Regions from separate parts of the Chelatococcus sp. GCM10030263 genome, predicted to be linked through region 1. Evidence: riboswitches for the same ligand, from Rfam matches in the RefSeq annotation. Region 1 holds a riboswitch; the other holds the start of a gene.
The links. A riboswitch is a leader RNA that binds a small molecule or an ion and turns the genes downstream of it on or off. The one in region 1 is predicted to bind cobalamin.

Region 1 (4,179 bases):
CCTGTGGTGGGAGGCAGCGAGCCGGAAAAGCCCGCCCGCACAGTTCGTTCGAGGCGTGTTCCGCCATGAGCTCGAGCGGAAACCGGATACCAGCTTGGGAACACCGTGCCGATAGCATGGTTCCCATCACTCTGGTCGAGGATCCGAGACGTCGCGGTGCAACCGCCGAAAGGCAACGCCAATCGTGCTGCCGCAAGTTGATATGGTCGCAGCCACGCCCCTGCCCGCGGGGTTTGCATCGCTCTGTGGTTGCGAGGGGCTGCGATGAGTGCGCCGCTGCAGCACCGCGGCCGCTCCCGTGCGCTCTGGGACTACCTTCAGACGAGCTTCTGGTTCGTGCCGGCGGCGCTGGCGCTGGCCGCTGTCCTGCTCGTGCTGGCGAGCCTGTGGCTCGATGCGCAACTCGCTGCCCGTCCCTCCGACGCGGCGCCCTGGCTCGTCTATGTGAGCACGGCAAACGACGCACGGGACCTGCTCTCGACCCTGTTGTCGTCGATGATCCAGATGACCACCCTGGTCTTCTCCATCACCATGGTCGTGCTCACGCTGGCCGCCAACCAGTTCGGCCCGAGGCTCGTGCGCAACTTCATGGCGAGCCCGCAGACACAAGCTGTGCTCGGCACCTTCGTCATGACGATCGTCTATTGCCTGCTGGTACTGGCCTCGATCGGCCGGCGCGGCGGCGCGGGGCTCCTTCCATTCTCGACCGTCACACTCGCCATTGCTTTGACGGTCGTCAGCGTCGCCTTATTGGTATTCTTCCTCCATACGCTCGCCCGCTCGATCATGTCCGAAACGGTCATCGAGCGCGTCGGCCGCGAACTCGACGGCGTCATCGACGATCTTGCTCCTCTGGCGCCCGACGATCCGGTCGATCCCGCCGATGCCTTGCCCAGAGACTTCGACCGGGAGGCGGTCTTCGTCGGACCGGACAAGGCCGGTTACGTCCAGGCGATCGAGTTCGATCGCCTGGAGGCGGTCGCCCGCCGGGCCGATGTCCTCGTGGGCCTCTACTTCAGAGCGGGCGATTATGTCGTGGAGGGCGGACAGGGAATCGGCATTCATCCGCGCGACCGCGTCGGCGACGATCTCAAGAAGGCGATCAGCGAGTGCATCCTGATCGGGGTTCACCGCACACCCGTCCAGGACCTCGAATTCTCCATCCGGCATCTGGTCGAGATCGCCGTGCGGGCTTTGTCGCCGGGCGTCAACGATCCCTATACCGCCGTGGCGGTGCTCAACCAGCTTTCGGCGTCCCTGTCGCGGATCATGAACCGGGCCCTGCCGCCCGGCCTCTTCGCCGATGAGGACGGCAAGATCCGCATCGTCTGCCCGCGCTCGACTTATGCGAGCCTGCTGAAAGCCGGGTTCAGCCAGATCCGCCAGAACGGCGCGGACAAGCCCCTCGTCGTCATTCACATGCTCGAGGCGCTCGCCCGCATCGCTGAACGTGCGAGACTGCCGGTCCAGCTCGATGCCGTCCGGGAGCAACTCACGAGCGTCAGGGCGGCCGCCGAGCACACGATCACGGACCAGACCGATCGTGAGCAGATAGAGCGCCGTTCCACGGCCGCGGAGGACGCCCTGAAGGCTGCGTGGACGGGGGGCATGAATGCTCCTGCAGGCAAAACAGCCTCCTGACCCGAACGCGAGGATTTCAATATTGCAACGTTATAACATTTCGTCTATGTCATCGCCGCCGACGGAATGTCACGGCTTGACCGGGGCGTGAGGTTCGGCCCACCTTGTCGATGTTCATGGGTCGCCGGAGTGATTCTCCGGCGCTAAGAGGGAATCCGGTGCGGCGGCTCGTCCTTGCGGTCGAACGCCCATGCCGGAGCTGCCCCCGCAACTGTAAGCGGCGAGCCGCTGTCGCGACGTGCCACTGACGCCCGCACCGCCTGAGGTGCCCTGCGTTGGGAAGGCCAGACAGCCGGTTTCGACCCGCGAGCCAGGAGACCTGCCCGTGAGCATCGAACGTGTCCTCGGGCGGGGTGTCCCGGCGGATCGCTTTGCTGTCCTGCACGCCGGCTCCCGGCACGGTCCAGCCATGCGAACCTTCGGCCCAAGCCCCCTTTCAGAGAAAAGGGGTTGTCGGTGTCTGTTCTTCTTTATCCTGCAAGCGTCCTTACACCTGCAAGCGTCGTATTCCGTCCATTCCGGCTCGCGCTGGCGGCGGCCGGGCTTCTTTTCCTCGCGCTCGCACCGCAGCAGAGCCTTGCAGCGCAGCCGACGCATTATCCTCTGACGATCGAGAATTGCGGTGCTCCGATCACCTTCGAAAAGGCGCCGCAGAGGGTCGTCTCCATCGGCCAGAGCAGCACGGAAATCCTCTTTTCGCTCGGCCTCGCCGATCGAATGGTCGGAACCGCCGTCTGGTTCGGGCCTGTCCTGAAGCAGTTCGCAAACGAGAATGCCGGGATCAAGCGCCTGGCCGACAACGATCCGAGCTTCGAGGCCGTCGTGGCTCAAAACCCCGACTTGGTGACGGCCCAGTTCGTGTGGCATGTCGGGCCGAACGGGGTGGTGGGACGACCCGAGCAATTCGCGAAGCTCGGCATCCCGACCTATGTCTCGCCGGCGGATTGCGTGAAGGACAACAGCAAGGGCGGCGACGGCGCGCGCAAGACGCCGTTCACCATGGATCTCGTCTACCAGGAGATCCGCGAGCTGGCGCAAATCTTCGACGTCAGGGAGCGCGGCGAGACGCTCATCGCCGACCTGCGGAAGCGGGAGGCGGATGCGATAGCCTCCGTGGCGGGCGAGAAGGCGAAGGACGTCTCCGTCGTCTTCTGGTTTTCCAGCCCGAATGCGAAGGGTGATGCCTTCGTTGCCGGCCGGAACGGCGTGCCCGCCTCCATGATCGGGAAGCTCGGGGTCCGCAACGTCATCACCACCGACGAGGAATGGCCCCTCACGAGCTGGGAGAGCATCGTCGCCGCCGATCCGACCGTCATCGTGATGGCCGAGATGAACCGCCGCCGTTATCCAGCCGACGACCCTGCCGTGAAGCGCGACTTCCTGATGAACGACCCGGTCGTCAGCAGGCTCGATGCGGTCCGCAACAAGCGGTTCATTCTCATGGATGTCGAGGCGATGCATCCCTCGGTCCGCACGGTCGACGGCATCGAGGCGCTGGCGCGCGGCATCAAGTCGTTCGGGCTTTCCCATTGATCCGCGATCCGGTTCTTGGCCGCGGCTGGGAGTTGCAAGCCGTCTTCGTCCTCGCGGGGCTTGGCCTCCTCGCCGTCGCCATCAGCTTTGCGGTCTCGATCGGCGAGATGGCGATCCCGCTCACCACCACCTTCAAGGCGATAGCCAACAGGCTGGTGGACGCCGGCTTCGGGGTTGGCAGGGTTCAGGAAGGCATCATCTGGGACTACCGGCTGAGCCGTGCTCTCGTCGCCGCCTGCTGCGGCGCCGCGCTCGCCGTTTCCGGCGTGATCCTGCAAGCCTTGCTGCGCAATCCCTTGGCCGAGCCCTACATGCTGGGGATTTCCGCCGGGGCGTCGACCGGCGCGGTCGCCGTCATGATCCTGGGGCTCGGCGCCGGCACGCTATCGCTGTCGGCTGGAGCCTTTGCCGGAGCGATCATCGCTTTCGCTTTCGTCGTCCTGCTCGCCGCCGGAGCGGGCGGTGGGCTCGACCGCACGATTCTGGCCGGCGTCGCCGGCTCGCAACTCTTCAACGCCGCAACCTCCTATATCGTCACCAGTTCCGCCAGCGCCGAGCAGGTGCGCGGCGTGATGTTCTGGCTCCTCGGCAATCTCGGCGGCGTGCGCTGGCCCGATGTCCATCTTGCGGCACCGGTTGCATTCCTCGGCTTCGGCATCTCGCTCCTCCATGCCCGCGCGCTCGATGCCTTCACCTTCGGCGGCGACGCGGCCGCCGCGCTCGGCATCCCCGTCAGGCGGACCCAGCTCGTGCTTTACGGCGCGGCCGCCGCCATGACCGCGACGATGGTGAGCCTCGTCGGTTCCATCGGCTTCGTCGGGCTCGTCATTCCCCATGCGGCCCGGTTCCTGGTCGGGCCCGGCCACGGCCGCCTCCTGCCAGCGGCATTCATGATGGGGGCGGTCTTCATGGTCGTCGCGGATATCATCTCGCGAGTGATCATCCCGCAGCAGATCCTGCCGATCGGCGTGGTCACGGCCCTCTTCGGAGCGCCGGCCTTCGCCG
Region 2 (4,179 bases), on a different contig from region 1:
CGGCGGCTTAAGCCGCGACCAACCTCTCGTCATGGCACCGCTGCACGGCCGGCAGCGGTGCCGGCCTTTTGCCTCATGTAACTTCCCACGGCCGATGCAGGACCGATGACGGCGATTTCTCCGAGTTCCCCGTGGACCATCTTCAGACAACGGGATTTCACGTGGTTTCTCGGCTCGCGGTTTTCGGGGTCCGTCGCCCAGCAGATCACCGATGTCGCCGTCGGCTGGCTCGTCTATGACCTGACCGGCAGCGCGCTCGCGCTCGGGCTCGTCGGGCTCGCCGCCTTTCTGCCGGTCATCAGCCTCGTCCTTGTCACGGGCCATGCGGCCGACCGGGTGGACCGGCGGCTCATCATGTTGGCCTGCTACGGGCTCAATGCGGTCATCGCCTTCGGGCTCGCCGCTTTTGCCTTCATGAAGCCGCCGGTCATTTGGCCGATCTATGCGCTCGTCGTCCTCATGGGCGTTTCGCGCGCGTTCTATCAGCCGGCGAGCCAGGCCTTCCTGCCCAATCTCGTGCCGCGGGAGCTCTTCGGCCGGGCGATCGCCTGGGGATCGTCCATTTTTCAGGTCGCGGTGATCACCGGCCCCGCGATCGGCGGACTGCTCTATGTGGCGGGCTCCGAGGTCGCGCTGGCCGGCGCGGGCCTGCTCTTCGCCTGCGCCGCTATCTGCATGGCCGCCGTCCGCCTGCGCGCCGAAAAGGTCCCGCCGCCGAAGGTCGACTGGGCGACGCTGATCGCAGGCCTCACCTTCATTCGCGCCAAGCCGGTCATTCTCGGCGCCGTGACGCTCGATCTCTTCGGCGTGCTGCTCGGCGGCGCGACCGCGCTCCTGCCGATCTATGCGGCGACGATCCTCAGTATCGGGCCGGTCGGGCTCGGGCTGCTGCGCAGCGCGCCGGCGGTCGGCGCAGCCGCCATGGCGCTTCTTCTGGCCTACAGGCCTCTGGCGCGGCGTGCGGGATATCGCATGTTCACGGCCGTGATGATCTTCGGCCTTGCCACTATCGTTTTCGGGCTCTCGACCAATTTCTTCCTCTCGCTCGGCGCGCTCACCGTGCTCGGTGCAGCCGACATGATCAGCGTCTTCGTGCGCCAGACGCTGGTGCAGGCCGACACGCCCGATGCCATGCGCGGGCGCGTGGCGGCCGTGAACACCGTTTTCATCGGCGCCTCCAACCAGCTCGGCGAGTTCGAATCGGGGACGCTCGCGGCCTTCATCGGTGTCGTTCCGGCGGTCGTCGTCGGCGGCGCCGGCACCATCCTCATCGCGCTTTTGTGGACGCGCGTCTTTCCAGCGCTCCTCCACCGCGACAGGCTGATCGAGGATATGCGGCCTGATTGACTTTTGCGGCGAGACCACGTCTAGCTGAGCCCGCGAAGGTCCTCGCGAGAGGTTGAAAGGGAATTCCGGTGCGGGTCGATGACCCAATGCCGGAGCTGCCCCCGCAACTGTGAGCGGTAAGTCTCGCGCCACGATGCCACTGGATCCGAGGGTCCGGGAAGGCGGCACGAGGCGGCGAACCGTGAGCCAGGAGACCTGCCTTCGCCTGTGTCAACTCGGGCGGCTGCCGGTGGGGCGGCCAAGGAGGTTATCATGCAAGTTTATGCCGAGACCCGCGCCGGTTCGCGGACCGATGCTCTCAAGATCGCGCTCGTTGCCTTCGCGATGGGCGTCGCGCTCGTCTTCGTGACGGGCTTCGCCCATTCCGAGGCGATCCACAATGCCGCACACGACACGCGGCATGCGCTGAGCTTTCCCTGCCACTGACCGCGACATGCTCAATCGCGTGCTGGCGGTCGCACTTGCGGCCGGCCTTGTTGCGGGACTTGCGATTGCGGTCCTACAGCATTTCACCACGACTCCGCTGATCCTCGCGGGGGAAGCCTTCGAAAAGCCGGCGGGACATGCATCGCTCGATCCGGCGGCGGGTCTTCGCTTTTCCGGCGCCACCATCATTCTCGCGCATTCCCATGGCGAAGGCGCCCATGACGAGGCGGGCTGGAGCCCGACCGACGGCCTGGAGCGGACCGCCTTCACGAGCCTCGCGACCGTCGTGACGGCGATCGGCTTTGCCCTCATTCTCATGGCCGGCCTCGTCCTCTCGGGCGATCCGATCGATGGGAGGCGTGCGCTCGCCTGGGCGGCGGCCGCCTTCATCGCCACCGGGCTCGCGCCGGCGCTGGGGCTCGCGCCGGAATTGCCGGGCAGCGCCGCCGCGCCGCTGCTCGCCCGCCAGATCTGGTGGATGGGGACCGCCGTGGCCACTGCCGCCGCGCTCTGGCTTCTCATCCGCACGCCAGGGCTCTGGGCCAAGGCCGCCGGCCTCTTGCTGCTGCTCGCGCCGCATGTGATCGGGGCACCGCGTCCGGAGGTCTATGCGAGCGGCGCGCCGGCCGAACTCGCCGGCGCCTTCGCGGCCACTTCGCTCGTAGTCAATGCCGCGCTCTGGGCGAGCGTCGCCGTCGCCGTCGGCTTCTTCTGGCAGCGGTTCAAGCCGCACGCGTCATGAGCGCCGCACAGCCCGGCGTCACGCTCTATGTCTGCGTGACCTGCCGGCGGCCGATCGCCGAAGCGGATGCGGACGGCAAGGCCTATGACGAGCCGGGGCCCGGGCTTGCCGCCAGGCTCGCGGACCGTCTAGCAGCCGACGCGGAGGTCACGGTCACGCCCGTCGCCTGCCTCTCCGTCTGCCGTCGGCCCTGCACGGTGGCGCTCGCTGCGCCCGGCAAATGGACCTATGTCGTCGGCGATCTCGACGCCGACGGCAATGTCGACGACATCGTCACGGCCGCGCGCCAGTTTGCGGCGACCGCCGACGGCATCATACCCTGGCGCGAGCGCCCGCTGCCCTTCCGCAAGAGCGTCGTGGCGCGCGTGCCGCCGCTCGATTTCAAACCGATGGATGAACCGCGATGACAAGTCCCGATGCGGCGAGCGCGAAAATTCCCTGCACCATCGTCACGGGCTTTCTCGGCGCGGGCAAGACGAGCCTGTTGCGCCATGTGCTCGGCCAGGCCGACGGCCGGCGGCTCGCCGTGATCGTCAATGAATTCGGCGACGTCGGCATCGACGGCGAGATCCTGAAGGGCTGCGGCGTCGAGGCCTGCCCGGAGGACAACATCGTCGAGCTCGCCAACGGCTGTCTCTGCTGCACTGTGGCGGACGATTTCATCCCGGCGCTCGAAGGCCTCCTCGGCAAGGAGCGGCCGCCGGAGCATATCCTGATCGAGACGTCGGGGCTCGCCTTGCCGAAGCCGCTCGTGAAGGCGTTCAACTGGCCGGCGATTTCTTCGCGCGTCACCGTGGACGGCGTCATCACCGTGGTGGACGGCCCGGCGACGGCGGCAGGGCGCTTTGCCGACGATCCCGAGGAACTCGCCAGACAGCGGGCTGCCGACCCTTCGCTCGATCACGACAATCCGCTCGAGGAGGTGTTCGAGGACCAGCTTCTGTCGGCCGATCTCGTCATCCTCAACAAGTCCGATCTCCTTGACCCGGAGGACGAGGCGCGGGTGCGCGCCGAGATCGCCGAGACGGTGCCGCGGGCGGTGAAGGTCATCACCACGCGCGACGGCGTGGTCGACCCCAAGGTGCTGCTCGGCCTTCATGCCGCCGCCGAGAGCGATCTCGACGCCCGTCACTCGCATCACGACGCGGCGGGCGAGCACGACCACGACGACTTCGACAGCTTCATCGTGGAAATCCCCGAACAGCGGGCAGCAGAAGCCATTGTCGCCCGGCTGCGCGAGGCCGCGGCGACGCACGACATCCTGCGCATCAAAGGCTTCCTTGCGATTGCGGGCAAGCCCTTGCGGCTTCTCGTGCAGGGTGTCGGCGAACGCTTCCAGCAGCAGTTCGAGCGGCCGTGGCGCCAGGACGAAGCGCGCCTCGGCCGCCTCGTGGTGATCGGCCAGAAGGGCCTCGACCGCGCGGCGATCACCACAGCGATCACGGGCTGAGGGAAGGGCGATGCATCTCCTGCCGGTGACCACGGTCGGGCTCGACGAGGCGGAAACGCCGGTCGATCTCGCTCAGTCGCCGGCCGAGATGGTCGTGCTCTCCTTCACCGACACGGATCTGTCGGCGCTCGCCGTCGCTTACGGGCTGGAGCAGGCGCATCTGCCGACCTTGCGGCTGGCGAGCCTCAAGCATCTCCGCCATCCGCTCTCCGTC

Region 2: it holds a riboswitch for cobalamin, as region 1 does, so the genes downstream of both, ACFQU1_RS07500 (CbtB-domain containing protein) here and ACFQU1_RS09955 (ABC transporter substrate-binding protein) in region 1, are expected to answer to the same signal.

What each region holds. Positions count from the first base shown of each region.
Region 1 covers NZ_JBHTDB010000004.1:134,260-138,438, reverse strand. Annotated here, with positions in the region: gene ACFQU1_RS09960 (DUF2254 domain-containing protein) at 265-1,641, shown strand; cobalamin riboswitch at 1,743-1,983, shown strand; gene ACFQU1_RS09955 (ABC transporter substrate-binding protein) at 2,170-3,174, shown strand; gene ACFQU1_RS09950 (FecCD family ABC transporter permease) at 3,174-4,179, shown strand, end outside.
Region 2 covers NZ_JBHTDB010000003.1:622,918-627,096, reverse strand. Annotated here, with positions in the region: gene ACFQU1_RS07510 (aldo/keto reductase) at 1-11, shown strand, start outside; gene ACFQU1_RS07505 (MFS transporter) at 106-1,347, shown strand; cobalamin riboswitch at 1,367-1,565, shown strand; gene ACFQU1_RS07500 (CbtB-domain containing protein) at 1,600-1,773, shown strand; gene ACFQU1_RS07495 (CbtA family protein) at 1,781-2,515, shown strand; gene ACFQU1_RS07490 (DUF1636 family protein) at 2,512-2,922, shown strand; gene cobW (cobalamin biosynthesis protein CobW) at 2,919-3,965, shown strand; gene cobN (cobaltochelatase subunit CobN) at 3,976-4,179, shown strand, end outside.